2 regions of the Streptomyces flaveolus genome follow, and region 2 is predicted to be linked to the other one. Evidence: riboswitches for the same ligand, from Rfam matches in the RefSeq annotation. Region 2 holds a riboswitch; the other holds the start of a gene.
What was found. A riboswitch is a leader RNA that binds a small molecule or an ion and turns the genes downstream of it on or off. The one in region 2 is predicted to bind cobalamin.
Positions count from the first base shown of each region.

Region 1 (7,646 bases), on a different contig from region 2:
CGGCCAGCTGGCGATCCCGCAGCTGTTCGAGGACATGTTCCCGGACTGGTTCGCGGGCGTGGCCTTCGCGGCGATCGGCATCGGTGCCCTGGTCCCGGCGGCGATCATGTCGATCGCAGCAGCGAACCTCTTCACCCGCAACATCTACAAGGACTTCATCAAGCCCGACGCCACCCCGGCGCAGGAGACCAAGGTCTCCAAGCTGGTGTCGCTGCTGGTGAAGGTGGGCGCCCTGGTCTTCGTCCTGACGATGGACAAGACGGTCGCGATCAACTTCCAGCTGCTCGGCGGCATCTGGATCCTGCAGACCTTCCCGGCCCTGGTGGGCGGCCTGTTCACCCGCTGGTTCCACCGCTGGGCCCTGCTCGCCGGCTGGGCGGTCGGCATGGTCTACGGCACGGCCGCCGCGTACGGGGTCGCCTCGCCGACGCAGGCGCACTTCGGCGGCTCCTCGAAGGAGATCCCGGGCATCGGCGAGATCGGCTACATCGGTCTCACCGCGTTCGTGCTGAACGTCCTGGTCACCGTGGTCCTGACGTTCGTCCTGAAGGCCGCCAAGGCACCCGACGGCATCGACGAGACCCGGCCGAGCGACTACACGGCGGACGCGGGCGACCCCGGCGTCCAGGTGGAGCTGCCCCCGGCCACCGCGGGCACCTCGCACTGATCCCCCGCGAGCGACGGGCCGTCGGAGAAATCCGGCGGCCCGTCGTCGTGCCCGTCGGGCACACTCGGCCCATGGACTTCGCGATCCGGCCGGCGTCACCCGACGAGTACGGGGCCCTCGGCGACATCACTGCCCACGCCTATCTCCACGACGGCCTCCTCGACTTCGGCGGGAGCGACCCCTACCTCGGCGAACTGCGGAACGCGGCCAAGCGGGCCGCCGCCGCGGAGCTCCTGGTCGCCGCCGCGGACGGCCGCGTCCTCGGCGGCGTGACCTTCGTGCCGTCCGGCGGCCCCATGGCCGACATCGCCCGGCCCGGCGAGGCCGAGATACGCATGCTCGCCGTCGCCCACGACGCGCGGGGACGCGGTGTCGGCGAGGCCCTCGTACGGTCCTGTGTCGACCGCGCGCGGGCCGTCGAGGGCTGCGCACGCGTCGTGCTGTCGACCCAGCGGACCATGCGCACCGCCCACCGGCTCTACGAACGCCTGGGTTTCACCCGCACGCCCGACCGCGACTGGAACCCGCTGCCGGAGCTCGACGACATCACGCTGCTCACCTACCAACTGACGCTCTGACACCGGCGCGGCACAACATCTGGGGGTGCTCGCGGAACCCGGCACAAGATGTATGCTCATGCTCGCTGTCGCCGCAGGGGAATCCGGTGCGAATCCGGAACTGTCCCGCAACGGTGTACTTGTGTGTGTTCGCGTACCCGCGTGAGCGCGCACGGGCTTCAGTCCGAGGACCTGCCGACAGTGCGCCCGGCCGTCCCGGTCCGGGTGCCATGACGTCCGGGCCTCGCGGAATGGGCCGGTGGACGCGACGCCGCGTGCGCTCGTGAGCTGCCCCCGCCCTCCGCCTGGCCCCGTGCCGAGCGAGGGAGTGCCCCACGTGACCATCGCGCCAGCCGACCCGGTCTCAGCGTCCGCTGCGACGGCTTCTGCGACCCCCGTGACCGAGGAAGCCGACGGACCCGGTGCCGCCCTGCTGCGGACCCTGACCGACCTCACCGCCGACCTCCCCGACGCCGACCCCGGCCGGGTCGCCGCCGCCGCACTGCGCGGCCGGTCCGCGCGGGCCGACGAGGCGGAGCTGCGGGAGCTGGCCACGGAGGCCGCGGCCGGCCTGATCTCGGAGGACCCGGTCTACTCCCGGCTGGCCGCCCGGCTGCTGACCATCGGCATCCGCGCCGAGGCCGCCTCCCAGGGCGTCACCTCCTTCACCGAGTCCGTCGCCACCGGCCACCGCGAGGGACTGATCGCCGACCGCACCGCCGGGTTCGTACGGCTGCACGCGGCCCGCCTGGACGCGCTGACCGACCCGGCCGCCGACGACCGCTTCGGCTACTTCGGGCTGCGCACGCTGTACAGCCGCTACCTGCTCCGGCACCCGCTCACCCGCAAGGTCGTCGAGACCCCCCAGCACTTCCTGCTGCGCGTGGCCGCCGGGCTCGCGGAGGACGACACACTCCGCTCGGTGGACGAGGTCGCCGCGCTCTACGGGCTGATGAGCCGCCTGGACTACCTGCCCTCCTCCCCCACCCTCTTCAACTCCGGCACCCGGCACGCCCAGATGTCGTCCTGCTACCTCCTCGACTCCCCCAAGGACGAGCTGGACTCCCTCTACGACCGCCTCCACCAGGTCGCCCGCCTCTCCAAGCACGCCGGCGGCATCGGCATCGCCTACTCCCGCGTGCGCGCCCGGGGTTCGCTGATCCGCGGCACCAACGGGCACTCCAACGGCATCGTCCCGTTCCTGAAGACGCTGGACGCCTCGGTCTCCGCGGTGAACCAGGGCGGCCGGCGCAAGGGCGCGGCGGCGGTCTACCTGGAGACCTGGCACGCCGACATCGAGGAGTTCCTGGAGCTGCGGGACAACACGGGCGAGGACGCCCGCCGCACGCACAACCTGAACCTCGCCCACTGGATCCCGGACGAGTTCATGCGCCGGGTGGACGCGGACGGACCCTGGTCGCTGTTCTCGCCCTCGGACGTGCCGGAGCTGGTCGACCTGTGGGGCGCGGAGTTCGACGCGGCCTACCGGGAGGCCGAGGCGAAGGGCCTGGCCAGGAAGACCCTCCCGGCCCGTGAGCTGTACGGCCGCATGATGCGCACCCTCGCGCAGACCGGCAACGGCTGGATGACCTTCAAGGACACCGCCAACCGCACCGCCAACCAGACTGCCGAGCCGGGCCACACCGTCCACTCCTCCAACCTCTGCACGGAGATCCTGGAGGTCACCGACGACGGGGAGACCGCGGTCTGCAACCTCGGGTCGGTCAACCTGGGCGCCTTCGTGACCGGCGGCGACATCGACTGGGAACGGCTGGACGCCACCGTCCGCACCGCCGTCACCTTCCTGGACCGGGTCGTCGACATCAACTTCTACCCGACCGAGCAGGCGGGCCGGTCCAACGCCCGCTGGCGCCCGGTCGGCCTCGGCGCGATGGGCCTGCAGGACGTCTTCTTCCAGCTGCGCCTGCCCTTCGACTCCCCCGAGGCCAGGGACCTGTCCACCCGCATCGCCGAGCGGATCATGCTCGCCGCGTACGAGACGTCCGCCGACCTCGCCGAGCGGAACGGTCCGCTGCCGGCCTGGGAGAAGACCCGTACCGCCCGGGGCGTGCTGCACCCCGACCACTACGACGTCCGGGCGGCCTGGCCGGAGCGCTGGGCTGCCCTGCGCGAGCGCATCGCGACGACCGGGCTGCGCAACTCGCTGCTCCTCGCGATCGCGCCGACCGCCACGATCGCCTCCATCGCGGGCGTCTACGAGTGCATCGAGCCGCAGGTGTCCAACCTGTTCAAGCGCGAGACGCTGTCCGGCGAGTTCCTCCAGGTCAACTCGTACCTGGTCGACGACCTCAAGCGGCTGGGCGTGTGGGACGCCCGCACCCGTGAGGCGCTGCGCGAGGCGAACGGCTCGGTGCAGGACTTCGCGTGGATCCCCGAGGACGTGCGCGCGCTGTACCGCACCGCCTGGGAGATCCCGCAGCGCGCCCTGATCGACATGGCCGCCGCCCGCACCCCGTACCTCGACCAGGCCCAGTCGCTGAACCTGTTCCTGGAGACGCCGACCATCGGGAAGCTCTCCTCGATGTACGCGTACGCCTGGAAGCAGGGCCTGAAGACCACGTACTACCTGCGCTCCCGCCCGGCGACCCGCATCGCCCGCGCCGCCGGCCGGGCCACCGTGCCCGTGCAGGCCGCCCCGGACCCCGAAGCGGTCGCCTGCTCCCTGGAAAACCCCGAGTCCTGCGAGGCCTGCCAGTGATGAACGACACCACGAAGAACCTGCTCGACCCGGGCTTCGAACTGACTCTCCGCCCCATGCGCTACCCGGACTTCTACGAGCGCTACCGGGACGCCATCAAGAACACCTGGCACGTGGAGGAGGTCGACCTCCACTCGGACGTCGCCGACCTCGCGAAGCTCAGCCCCGAGGAGCAGCACCTCATCGGACGGCTCGTGGCCTTCTTCGCGACGGGCGACTCGATCGTCGCGAACAACCTGGTGCTGACCCTCTACAAGCACATCAACTCCCCCGAGGCGCGGCTGTACCTGAGCCGGCAGCTGTTCGAGGAGGCCGTCCACGTCCAGTTCTATCTGACGCTCCTCGACACCTACCTGCCCGACCCGGACGACCGCGCCGCCGCCTTCGCGGCCGTGGAGAACATCCCCTCGATCCGGGAGAAGGCCGAGTTCTGCTTCCGGTGGATGGACTCGGTCGAGTCGATCGACCGCCTGGAGACCAGGTCCGACCGCCGCCGCTTCCTGCTCAACCTCATCTGCTTCGCCGCGTGCATCGAGGGCCTGTTCTTCTACGGCGCCTTCGCCTACGTGTACTGGTTCCGCAGCCGGGGCCTGCTGCACGGCCTGGCCACCGGCACCAACTGGGTGTTCCGCGACGAGACGATGCACATGTCGTTCGCCTTCGACGTGGTCGACACCGTCCGCAAGGAGGAGCCGGACCTCTTCGACGACGAGCTGCGGCAGCAGGTCACCGACATGCTGCGGGAGGCCGTCGAGGCCGAGCTGCAGTTCGCGCGCGACCTGTGCGGTGACGGCCTCCCGGGCATGAACACCGACTCGATGCGGCAGTACCTGGAGTGCGTGGCCGATCAGCGTCTGACGCGGCTCGGCTTCGCCCCGGTGTACGGCTCCGAGAACCCCTTCTCCTTCATGGAGCTCCAGGGCGTTCAGGAGTTGACCAACTTCTTCGAGCGTCGTCCCTCGGCGTACCAGGTGGCGGTGGAGGGCACCGTCGACCTGGACGAGGACTTCTGAGTCTCCCTCCGTGGGACGGACTCCCGGTCCTCCAGGTTCTCCCGGTCCTCCTGGGCCTCCCTGATCTGCCGATCGATGCGCCGGTCGCGCACGATGCCGATCACCGAGGGGAGGACCATGAGGACCAGGAGTCCGAAGGTCAGGAGCATTCCGATCAGGGCTTCTGTCTGGTCTGCGTTCATAGACACCACTGTCGCGCTCCAGACTCCTTACCGTGAGTGGCAGGACTGCCGTAGGGCCTCGATTTCCTGCCACTTTCGAGGCACACTGACGGCATGCTGAAGAACGTGGCCGCCGTTCTGCTGGACGGCGCACATCCCTTCGAACTCGGCGTGGTCTGCGAGGTCTTCGGCGTCGACCGCAGCGACGACGGGCTGCCCGTGTACGACTTCGCGGTGGTGTCCGCGGAGGGCCCGACGCTGGGCACCCACGTCGGGGGGCTCACCGTCTCGACGCCGTACGGGCTGGACCGGCTCGACGAGGCCGACCTGATCACCGTGCCGGCCGGGAGCGACTACGCCCGCCGCGTGTATCCGCCCGCGCTGCTGGACGCCCTGCGGCGGGCCGTGGACCGGGGGGCGCGGGTGCTGAGCGTCTGCTCGGGGGTCTTCGTGCTCGGCGCCGCGGGGCTGCTGGAGGGGCGGCGGTGCGCGGTGCACTGGCACCACGCCGACGAGCTGACCCGGCAGTACCCGGGGGCGCGGGTCGAGGCGGACGTGCTCTACGTCGACGAGGACCCGGTGATCACCTCCGCCGGCACCGCCGCCGGGATCGACGCCTGTCTGCACATCGTGCGCAAGGAGCAGGGCCCGGAGGTCGCCAACAAGATCGCCCGGCGCATGGTCGTACCGCCCCACCGGGACGGCGGTCAGGCGCAGTACATCGAGCGGCCGCTGCCCCGCTCCTCCTGCGACACCGTCGGCGAGGTGCTGTCCTGGATGGAACAGCACCTCGACCAGGAGGTCACCGTCGAGCAGCTCGCGGCGCGGGCGCACATGTCGCCGCGCACCTTCGCCCGCCGCTTCCAGCAGGAGACGGGCACGACTCCCTACCGCTGGATCCTGCGCCAGCGCGTGCTGCTGGCCCAGCGGCTGCTGGAGGCGACGGACGAGACGATGGACGCGGTGGCCTGGCGCGCCGGCTTCGGTACGGCGGCGGCCCTGAGACACCAGTTCGTCCGGGCTCTCGGCACCACCCCGCACGCCTACCGGCGCGCCTTCGGGGGCCCCGAGGCCGCCGCCTGAGACGCGTCCCCGTCGTGCTCACCTCGCCACGGGCCGGACCAGCAGGTCGTGGGGACGCAGCGTGATGCCGACGCGCACGGCGTCGTTCGAGCCCGCCACCTGCTCGAAGCGGTACCTGGTCGCGAGTGCCGCCGTGATCAGCGTCAGCTGGGCCATGGAGAAGTGGTCGCTGGGGCACTTGCGATTGCCCACGCTGAACGGCCGCATGGCGTATTTCGGCAGTTCCGTCACGCGTTCCGGAAGCCATCGGTCCGGGTCGAACTCCAGGTTGCGGGCGTACGACTTCGGGTCGCGCTGGATTGCGTACGGACTGTAGATGATGTCCGCCCCGGCCGGAATGCGATAGCCACCGAGTTCCGTCTCGACCACGGCGCGCCGCGTCAATACCCATACGGCGGGACGCAAACGCATGGCCTCCACGATGACATTGCCGGTGTGCGTGAGCTTGCGGACGTCCTCGAATGCCACAGGGCGCCCACCGGTGACCGCTTCGACTTCGTCGCGTATGCGGTCGGCATGTTCCGGGTGTTCGGCAAGTGCCTGAAGCAACCACATGATCGTGGAGGCGATGGTTTCACTGCCGGGGGTGAGTATCGCGACGACCTGGTCGTGGATCTCCTGTTCCCCGATCGGGTCGCCATTGTCGTCCTTGGCCTCCAGCAGAGCCGTCAGCAAATCGTCCGGCTTTTGACCGGATGCGCGGCGCTCGGCGATGATCTCGTCGACCAGGAGGTGCAGATCGGCCAGCGCGTTGTTGAATTCGCGATTAGCCGGCAGGGGCAGCCGGTACAGCGGACCGAGCGGGACGACCATCCGCCGGTACATGCCGCGGAAGACGGTGGCGAGGGCGACGCACAGACGCTCGGCGCGCTCGTCCATGAACTGGCCGCGCAGCAGGCAGCGGGCCGCGACGCGCACGGCGACGCGGAAGGACTCGGAGGTGGCGTCGATCGTCTGCCCCGGCTGCCAGCGCTCGGTGAGCGCGTGCGCCTCCTCCTCCATGATCGGCCCGTAGGCGGGGATCGCGTCGAGCTTGAAGGCGGGCTGGATGGTGCGCCGCTGGCGCCGGTGCAGCGGGCCGTTGGCGGTGGCCACGCCCTCCTTGCCGAGCAGGCCCTCCAGCGACTCCCACAGCGGGCCGGCGATGTGGTAGTCGGGGCTCAGCGCGAGGGCGCCGGTGAGCGCCGGAGTGGTGACCGCGTACACGGTCTTCGGGCCGAGCCGGATGCGCACCACGTCGCCGTGGTCGCGCAGCTGGGCCATGAAGGCCAGCGGGTCGCGGGCCAGTTTCCAGCCGTGGCCGAGGAGCGGGACGCCGCCGCCCGCGACGGGCGGCTCGCGCAGCTCCGGGGCGTGATCGGTCCGGATATCAGGGGATGGGGGCGCCCCCTGTCCGAGCGAAACCGAGGACTTGGGGGAGGACTCGACGGTCATTCGTCACCTGCC
Region 1 is NZ_JBIWKU010000003.1:206,480-214,125, forward strand. It holds gene mctP (monocarboxylate uptake permease MctP) at 1-667, shown strand, start outside; gene ACIRG6_RS10460 (GNAT family N-acetyltransferase) at 739-1,245, shown strand; cobalamin riboswitch at 1,298-1,438, shown strand; gene ACIRG6_RS10465 (ribonucleoside-diphosphate reductase subunit alpha) at 1,562-3,943, shown strand; gene ACIRG6_RS10470 (ribonucleotide-diphosphate reductase subunit beta) at 3,943-4,956, shown strand; gene ACIRG6_RS10475 (hypothetical protein) at 4,869-5,138, opposite strand; gene ACIRG6_RS10480 (helix-turn-helix domain-containing protein) at 5,232-6,200, shown strand; gene ACIRG6_RS10485 (bifunctional albaflavenone monooxygenase/terpene synthase) at 6,219-7,634, opposite strand; gene cyc1 (epi-isozizaene synthase) at 7,631-7,646, opposite strand, start outside.
Region 1: linked by a shared signal. The riboswitch ahead of ACIRG6_RS10465 (ribonucleoside-diphosphate reductase subunit alpha) and the one ahead of ACIRG6_RS27580 (energy-coupling factor ABC transporter permease) in region 2 are both predicted to bind cobalamin.

Region 2 (7,646 bases):
CCTACTGGCCACCACACCCGTCGAGAAGATGACCGGGCCGTACCCACGGCGCTGGTGGGCCCTGATCGTGCTGTGCCTGAGCCTGCTGATCGTCGTCATGGCCAACACGTCCCTGATCGTGGCCGCCCCGGCCATGACCAGCGACCTGGGCCTGAGCAGCAGCGACCTGCAGTGGGTCATCGACGGCTACACCGTCCCGTACGCCGCGCTGATGCTGGTGCTGGGCGCGATCGGCGACAAGTACAGCCGCCGCGGCGCCCTGGTCACCGGCCTGGTGATCTTCGCGGGCGGTTCGGTGATGGGCAGCCTGGTCGACGAGACCGGGCTGGTCATAGCCGCCCGGGCGGTCATGGGCGTCGGCGCCGCCGTCGTCATGCCGGCCACGCTGTCCCTGCTCGTCGCGATCTTCCCGAGGGGTGAGCGGGCCCGCGCCATCACGGCCTGGACCGCCACGTCCGGACTCGCCATCGCCGTCGGCCCGCTGGTCGCCGGCTGGCTGCTCGGCGACCACGCCTGGGGCTCGACGTTCCTGGTCAACGTCCCCGTCGCGGTCCTCGCCGTGATCGGCGCGCTGCTCCTCGTCCCGCCGTCCCGCGCGGCCGGCATGGGCCGCATCGACTACGTGGGCGGTCTGCTCTCCATCGTCTCCGTCGGCAGCCTGGTCTACGCGACCATCGAGGGCCCGCACTTCGGCTGGGGCGCGGGCCCGGTCACCGCGGCCGTCGTCGCGGGCGTCGGCCTGGTGGCCTTCGTGGCCTGGGAGCTGCGCCACCCGCACCCCATGCTGGACGTGCGCAGGTTCCTCCAGCGGCCGTTCAGCGGCTCGATGCTGGCCGTGCTGTTCTTCTTCTTCGGCACCTACGGCGCCATCTACTACTCCACGCAGTTCCTGCAGTTCGTCCTCGGCTACGGCGCGCTGGAGACCGGCGTACGGCTGCTGCCGCTGGCCGGGGCCGTGTTCGTCGGCGCCGCCGTGACCGGGCGGCTGACCCCGAAGCTGGGCGTCAAGGCCATGATCGGGTCCGGCATGGTGATCGGCACCGTCGGCGTCTTCCTGCTCGTCCTCGTCGACAAGGGCTCGACGTACTCCGGCTTCCTGGCCCCGATGCTGCTGCTCGGTCTCGCCATCGGCCTCAGCGTCTCCCCGGCCACCGACACCATCATGGGTTCCTTCCCGGAGAGCGAACTGGGCGTCGGCGGCGGCGCCAACGACACCGCGCTGGAACTCGGCGGCTCGCTCGGCATCGCCGTCCTCGGCTCCCTGCTCGGCACCGCCTACCGCGACGAACTGGCCGACCTGGTGGGAGGCCGGCTCCCGGCCGCCGCCCTGGACACCGCCCAGGACTCCGTCGGCGGCGGGCTCGCGGTCGCCGAACAGATCGCGAAGTCGCCGTCGGCCGGACCGCAGCAGGCCCAGGCCCTGGCCGACGCCGTACACGAGGCTTTCGCCCACGGCGTCGCCACGACCAGCCTGATCGGCGGGATCATCATGGCCGCCGGCACCGCGATCGTCCTCGCCGTCCTGCCCGGCCGCCGCGCCGCCGCACAGCACCCGACCGAGGACGAGCCGGCACCCGCGCGGGACGCGGAGTACAGCGACTCCACGAACTGACCGGCACCGGGCCGGTCAGTCGGCCGGCGCGGCCAGGGCCGCCAGGTCCTCCGCCGTGCGCGGCCCCTCGACCGGGTCCGCCAGCAGCCCACGGGCGCACAGCAGCCGCGCCGCAGCCACGCCCCACGGCAGCCGCAGCCCCGCCGGGCCGAGCAGGTCGGCGCGGGCCAGCGTCGGCGCCGTGGGGCCGGTGTGCACCCCGGACGGGGTGAGCAGGGCGGCGTCGTCGGACCAGCGCAGGGCGAGGTCCACGTCGTGCGTGGCCATCACCACCGTGGTGCCGCCCGCCCGCAGCCCGTCGAGGGTGTCGAGCAGCCGCTCCTGCCCGTCCGGGTCGAGCCCGGCGGTCGGTTCGTCGAGGATCAGCACCCGGGGCCGCATCGCGACCGCACCGGCGATCGCGGTCCGCTTGCGCTGCCCGTACGACAGCAGATGCGTGGGCCGGTCGGCCAGCGCGGCGATGTCCAGCGCGGCGAGCGCCTCCTCGACCCGGGAGCGGACCTCCGGATCCGGCAGCCCCAGGTTCAACGGCCCGAACGACACGTCCTGGGCGACGGACGCGGCGAACAACTGGTCGTCCGGGTCCTGCACCACCAGCTGCACGGTGGTCCGCAACCGGGTCAGCCCCGCCCGGTCGTACGTCACCGGCCGCCCGTCGACCGTCAACTGACCGGCATGCGGCCGCAGTCCGCCGCTGAGCAGCCGCATCAGCGTCGTCTTGCCGCTGCCGTTGCGGCCCAGCAGCGCCAGCGCGCGCCCCTCGCGCACCTCGAAGTCCAGGCCGCTCAGCACCACCGGCCCCTCCTCGTACCCGAACGACGCGTCCCGCAGGGCGACCAGGGCAGGTGCGACGGGCTCGTTCACGACAACGGCCTTTCCAGTACGAAGGTGAGGGCGGCCAGCGCCGCCAGCAGGGTGACGCTCGCCGCCGTGAAGGGCACGGAGACCCGGGCCTCGGGCACCAGGACGCGCAGCGTGCCGTCGTAGCCGCGCCCCGCGAGCCCGGCCTGCAGCCGCGTCGCCCGGTCGAAGGCCCGCACGAACGCGGTGGCGCCGAGCCCGCCGAGCGAACGCCAGGCGGCGGCCCGGGTGGTGTGCCCCAGCCGCGCGGCCTGCGCCTCACGGATCCGGCGCACGGAGTCCAGCAGCAGGAAGCTCATGCGGTACGTCACCAGCGCCACGTCCACCACTGGCGCGGGCACCCCGGCCCGCACCAGACGGGGCAGCAGGTCGGACATCGGCGTGGTGAACGCGAACAGCAGCACCCCGAGGGACGCCGCCGACGTGCGCAGCAGCAGCTCCCCGGCGCGCACCGCTCCGCCGTCCGCCGCGCCCACGAAGCCGTCCGGGCCCCCGACCCGCACCAGCAGCGGCAGCGCGCCGGTCACGCAGAACCCCAGCGGCACCCGGTACGCCCGCCACAGCCGCCGCCGGGGCACACCCGCCGGGCCGAGCAGCACGGCCAGCGCCGCCACCAGCACCAGTGCCGCGCCCGGCCAGGGCGGCAGCGAGATCGCGAGCACGGTCAGGCCCAGCCCGAGCACGGCCTTGTCCACGGGGTGGCGGTGGCGCCACCGGCTGCTGTGCGCCGCCGCGTCGATGGGCAGCACTCAGTCCCCTTCGGGCGTGTGCGTGGCCTGCCGGGCCGCCCGCTCCTCGCCCTGCCGGCGTCCCCGGCGCAGACCGAAGTAGTAGGCCAGCACGCCCGCGCCGAGCGCCGCCTGCAGGGAGAACAGCGCGGACTCGATCTCCCCGGACGGCGGCTTGTACAGCGGCGAGAACCACGGTTCGTAGTCCGGCTCGATCTCCGTGATCGCGGTCTCCGCCTCGCCGTCGGAACCGGCGAACGGCTCCTTCTTGTGGTCGCCGAGACCGAGCACCAGCGGCAGCACCGCGAGCGCGGCCACCGCGACCAGCAGCAGGACGTTGATCTTCGTGTTGCGGCTCATCGGACGACCGCCTCCCCACGCTCGCCGGTGCCCGCCGGCAGTACGCCCAGCCGGGTCAGCTCGCCCTTGCTGGACTGCACCAGCAGCCGCATCACGACCACCGTGAGCAGGCCCTCGCTCACCGCGAGCGGGATCTGCGTGACGGCGAAGATGGACCCGAACTTGCCGAGCGCGCCCAGGAATCCGCTGCTCGGGTCGGGAAAGGCCAGCGCGAGCTGCACGCTGGTGACGCAGTAGGTGGACAGGTCGGCGGCGAACGCCGCGCAGAACACCGTGACCATCAGCGGTGCCCCGTACCGGCGCAGCAGGCGGTAGGTGCCGTATCCGGCCCAGGGGCCGGCGATCGCCATCGAGAAGGCGTTGGCGCCGAGCGTGGTCAGACCGCCGTGGGCGAGCAGCAGTGCCTGGAAGAGCAGGGTGATCGTGCCCAGGACCGCCATGATGGGCGGCCGGAACAGGATGGCGCCCAGACCGGTCCCCGTGGGGTGCGAACAACTCCCGGTGACGGAGGGCAGTTTCAGGGCCGACAGCACGAACGTGAAGGCTCCGGACGCCCCGAGCAGCAGCGTGCTCTCGGGATGTTCCCTGACCTCACGGGTGAGTGACCGTACTCCGTGGACGACGAACGGCGCGGACGCGACACCCCAGGCGATCGCGTGCGCCGGAGGCAGAAAGCCCTCGGCTATGTGCATGGCTCAGCAGACCCTCTCCAGCACCTCGTGGATGGACGACGCGCCTTGGCCGGTCTCCTGGCTGACGGGTACCACCGCCCGAACTCCGCCTTCCCGGGTCCCAAGGACCCAGTGGCTGCCCGTCAGTGGGCTGGAGCCGGACTTCCCGATCACAGTGGCGAGGGCCGCACCGGTACTTCACCGGATTTCCCGTTCACCAAGGCGTGGCGACAGTAGTGCGCCCGCGAGGGTGGTGACAAGCAGGCCTCCCCGCGGGCGGCCCCCGCCGGGCCGGTGGCCGCGGGAACATTCCGCGCCGGTGCTCCCTCGTACGGTGCCGCCGTCCTCGCGCGACGTGGCGAAGATCTCCTCACGCCCGCGGCGGAGGGGGAGGTGGCGGGTCGTCACGGGCGGGGCTGTCGTCGGTGCGCCGGACCACCCGCGAACGCAGCTGCTGGCCCAGTGCCGTGCCGGCGGCGGTGAGGAAGACGAAGCTGTAGAGGATCTGCAGGATGGCCACGACCCGCGCCGTCTGGCCGTGCGGGGTGATGTCCCCGTAGCCGACGGTGGCGAGGGTGACGACGGTGAAGTACAGGGAGTCGACCCGGGTGCGCAGCCCGATGAACTCACCGGGCTGCTTGGCCAGGACGTAGTAGGTCGCGGCGAAGACGTGCACCGAGAGCAGGATCAGCAGGGCGATGACCACGCCGGGATGGGTGTCCGTGCGGCCGGTGAGGACATGGCGGATCTGCCGCAGCAGCAGCGCTGCCACGACCGCCAGGGCCAGGGCGAACAGGAGCCAGCTCAGGACGGGGCGGTGGGGGCCCAGCCGGTCGAGCGGCAGCAGGAAGTAGGCCACGACCAGGCCGGCGGCCGCGCAGACCCGCACCAGCCAAACCCGCGCCGAACGCGACGAGGCGCCGGACCCGGCCCGGTGCTCCCGCCCGCCGCCCCCGCGACCGGTCACCGGTCCGGCTCCGCCCCGGGGTCGGCCCGCGGCCGCGGATCCGGCTCCGCCCCGCGGTCCGGCCCCGGTCGCACCGGCGCCTGCGCCGCCTCCGTCTCCGGCGGGTTCCGGCGGACCGCCTGGGCGACGATGAAGGCGACCACCGACGCGACGACGATCAGCGGCATCTGGTCGTGCGCGTCCCTGCCCACCAGCAGGACCGCCAGTACCGAGCCGGCCAGCGGCAGCCCCGTCACCGCGGCCGCGGCGGCGGAGATGCCGAGGGCGAGGGCCGGTGTGACGCCGAAGCCGGGCAGGCCCGAGCAGGCCAGGGCCGTCGCCGTGCCCAGCAGCACGGAGGGGAAGATCGGACCGCCGCGCAGACTGCCCAGCGCGATGCCCCACGCCAGTCCCTTGCACGCGACGAGCGCGACCAGCGCGCCCACCGACCAGGCGTGCGGATGCGCGGCGAGCTGGGCGAGAGCCGCCTGCCCGGACAGCGCCGCCTCCGCCGGCGAACGGCCGGTGATCAGGGCGTAGGCGGCGATGCAGACACCGACCGCCGTGGCGCACAGGACGATGCGGACGGCCGTGCGGTGTTCCGTCCAGGTGACGGTGCGGCGGCCCAGCGCGCGGGCGAGCGTGATCAGCACCGCGATCAGCGCCGCCGTCGGGATACCCCACAGGAAGTCGCCGGCGTCGGGGGCGGTGTTCGGCGGCACGTCGGGCAGGGACAGCGCGCCGATGTCCAGGCCGGTCCAGTTTCCGAAGCCGGTGAAGACCAGGGCGCCCGTCGCGCTGGCCAGCAGACAGGGCAGCAGCAGGGCGACCATCCGGGCGCCGGCGAGGCCCGCGCCCTCGATGAGCAGGACGGCCGCCGCCACCGGGCCGCCGAGGATGGTGGAGATCGCGGCGGTGGAGCCCGCCGTCGCGAGGATCGCGCTCGCCCTCGGATCCGCGTGCGCGCCCGCCCGCCGCACCGCGAGCAGGGCGAGCCCGCTGCCGACGGCCATCAGGGGGGCCTCGGGCCCCAGGACCACGCCGAGCGGCAGGGTGGCCAGCGCGGCCAGGACGGCGCCGGGCAGGGCCTTCGGCCCGACGGGCGCGCCGCCCAGCCCGTTCACCGGCAGATGCCCTCCGGCACCCGGCATCCGGGTCACGATCGGCGCCAGGATCAGCCCCGCCAGCACCAGCGCGGGCAGCGGCCACCACCAGGGCGGGGTGCCGTACCCGGCGGCCTCCGGCAGCGACGTCCACACCCAGTGCTGGAGCTCGTGCTGGAGGGCGACGAAGAAGAAGCAGGCCAGCGCGATGGGAACGCCGAGCAGCACGCACAGCAGCAACAGCAGCAGGTAGCCGTGGCTGAGCAGGGTGCGCCGCAGGGACTGCTCGGCCCGGGCCGGGACGGCGTTCGCCGGTGCGGCCGACGGGCTCTCGGGCGCCGTCACCGGGCCGTCCGGCGCCAACCCGGCACGGGCCGGGCGAGCGGCGGCAGGGGCTGAGTCGTCACGGGCCCTCCCATGGTCCGCCCACCTCCCGGCGCGGACCGGCGGCCCGTCGCGCGTGCATCGTGTGTGCTTCAGTAAACGCGAGGCGGCGAGGGCCCGCATGCCACGAACCGCCCTCCGGGCGTAGAGCCCCGGACAGCCCGGCCCCGCCCCGCCCGGACCCCCATGCGCCGGACCGCCACCAGCGGGCTCGTCCCGCCCCGGGCACCGCTCGGTGTGCGGAGCGGGAGCCCGTCGCGCGGCCGCTCCGCCCGGGTGACGCGTGCGGTTCACCGGCATCGGCGGGCGCGCGGGCCTGCTCGTCCTGCCAGGGGCACCGCTCGGCGTGCGGTGGGAAGACCGCCGCCCCGGGGTACCTGCGCGGCACACCGGCACCGGCGGCAGGGGCGGCCCGGCTCACCCCGCGGATCCGCGGTTCCGGGTGGCGGTGAGCGCCGGGACGGTCGCGGACCGTGTCGCTGTTGGGCCGAACGGGTGAGTTGACGTAAGAATTGGCTGGTGCACGCATTGAAGGCGAGTGGAATCGGGGGAGCCGGTGAACAGCTACGACGTCACCGATGAACAGTGGGAAGGGCTCGCCCAGGTCGTTCCGTTGCGCGGGCGCGACGCCTGGCCGTCGTCGGTCGGTCATCGCGCGCTGCCGGAGGCGGAGACGGAGGCACGGCGGCGCTTCGTCGTCCTGCGGGTCAACGTCTTCGCGGACGCCCGCGAGGTCGCCGAGACACTGATGTCCGGTATCCCGGTGCTCCTGGACCTGACCAACGCCGAGACCGAGGTCGCCAAGCGCGTCCTGGACTTCAGCACGGGCGTCGTCTTCGGTCTGGCCAGCGGCATGCACCGGGTCGACCGCAACGTGTTCCTGCTGACCCCGTCCGGGACAGAGGTGAACGGCCTGATGGAGGGCGCGGCCGGAGTTCCCGGGATGTGACGGCCCCCGGGCCGGGAGCCGGTGCGGCGAGG
Region 2 is NZ_JBIWKU010000010.1:98,839-106,484, reverse strand. It holds gene ACIRG6_RS27600 (MFS transporter) at 1-1,612, shown strand, start outside; gene ACIRG6_RS27595 (ATP-binding cassette domain-containing protein) at 1,628-2,476, opposite strand; gene cbiQ (cobalt ECF transporter T component CbiQ) at 2,473-3,222, opposite strand; gene ACIRG6_RS27585 (energy-coupling factor ABC transporter substrate-binding protein) at 3,223-3,561, opposite strand; gene ACIRG6_RS27580 (energy-coupling factor ABC transporter permease) at 3,558-4,253, opposite strand; cobalamin riboswitch at 4,284-4,469, opposite strand; gene ACIRG6_RS27575 (potassium channel family protein) at 4,603-5,097, opposite strand; gene ACIRG6_RS27570 (chloride channel protein) at 5,196-6,626, opposite strand; gene ACIRG6_RS27565 (cell division protein SepF) at 7,222-7,614, shown strand.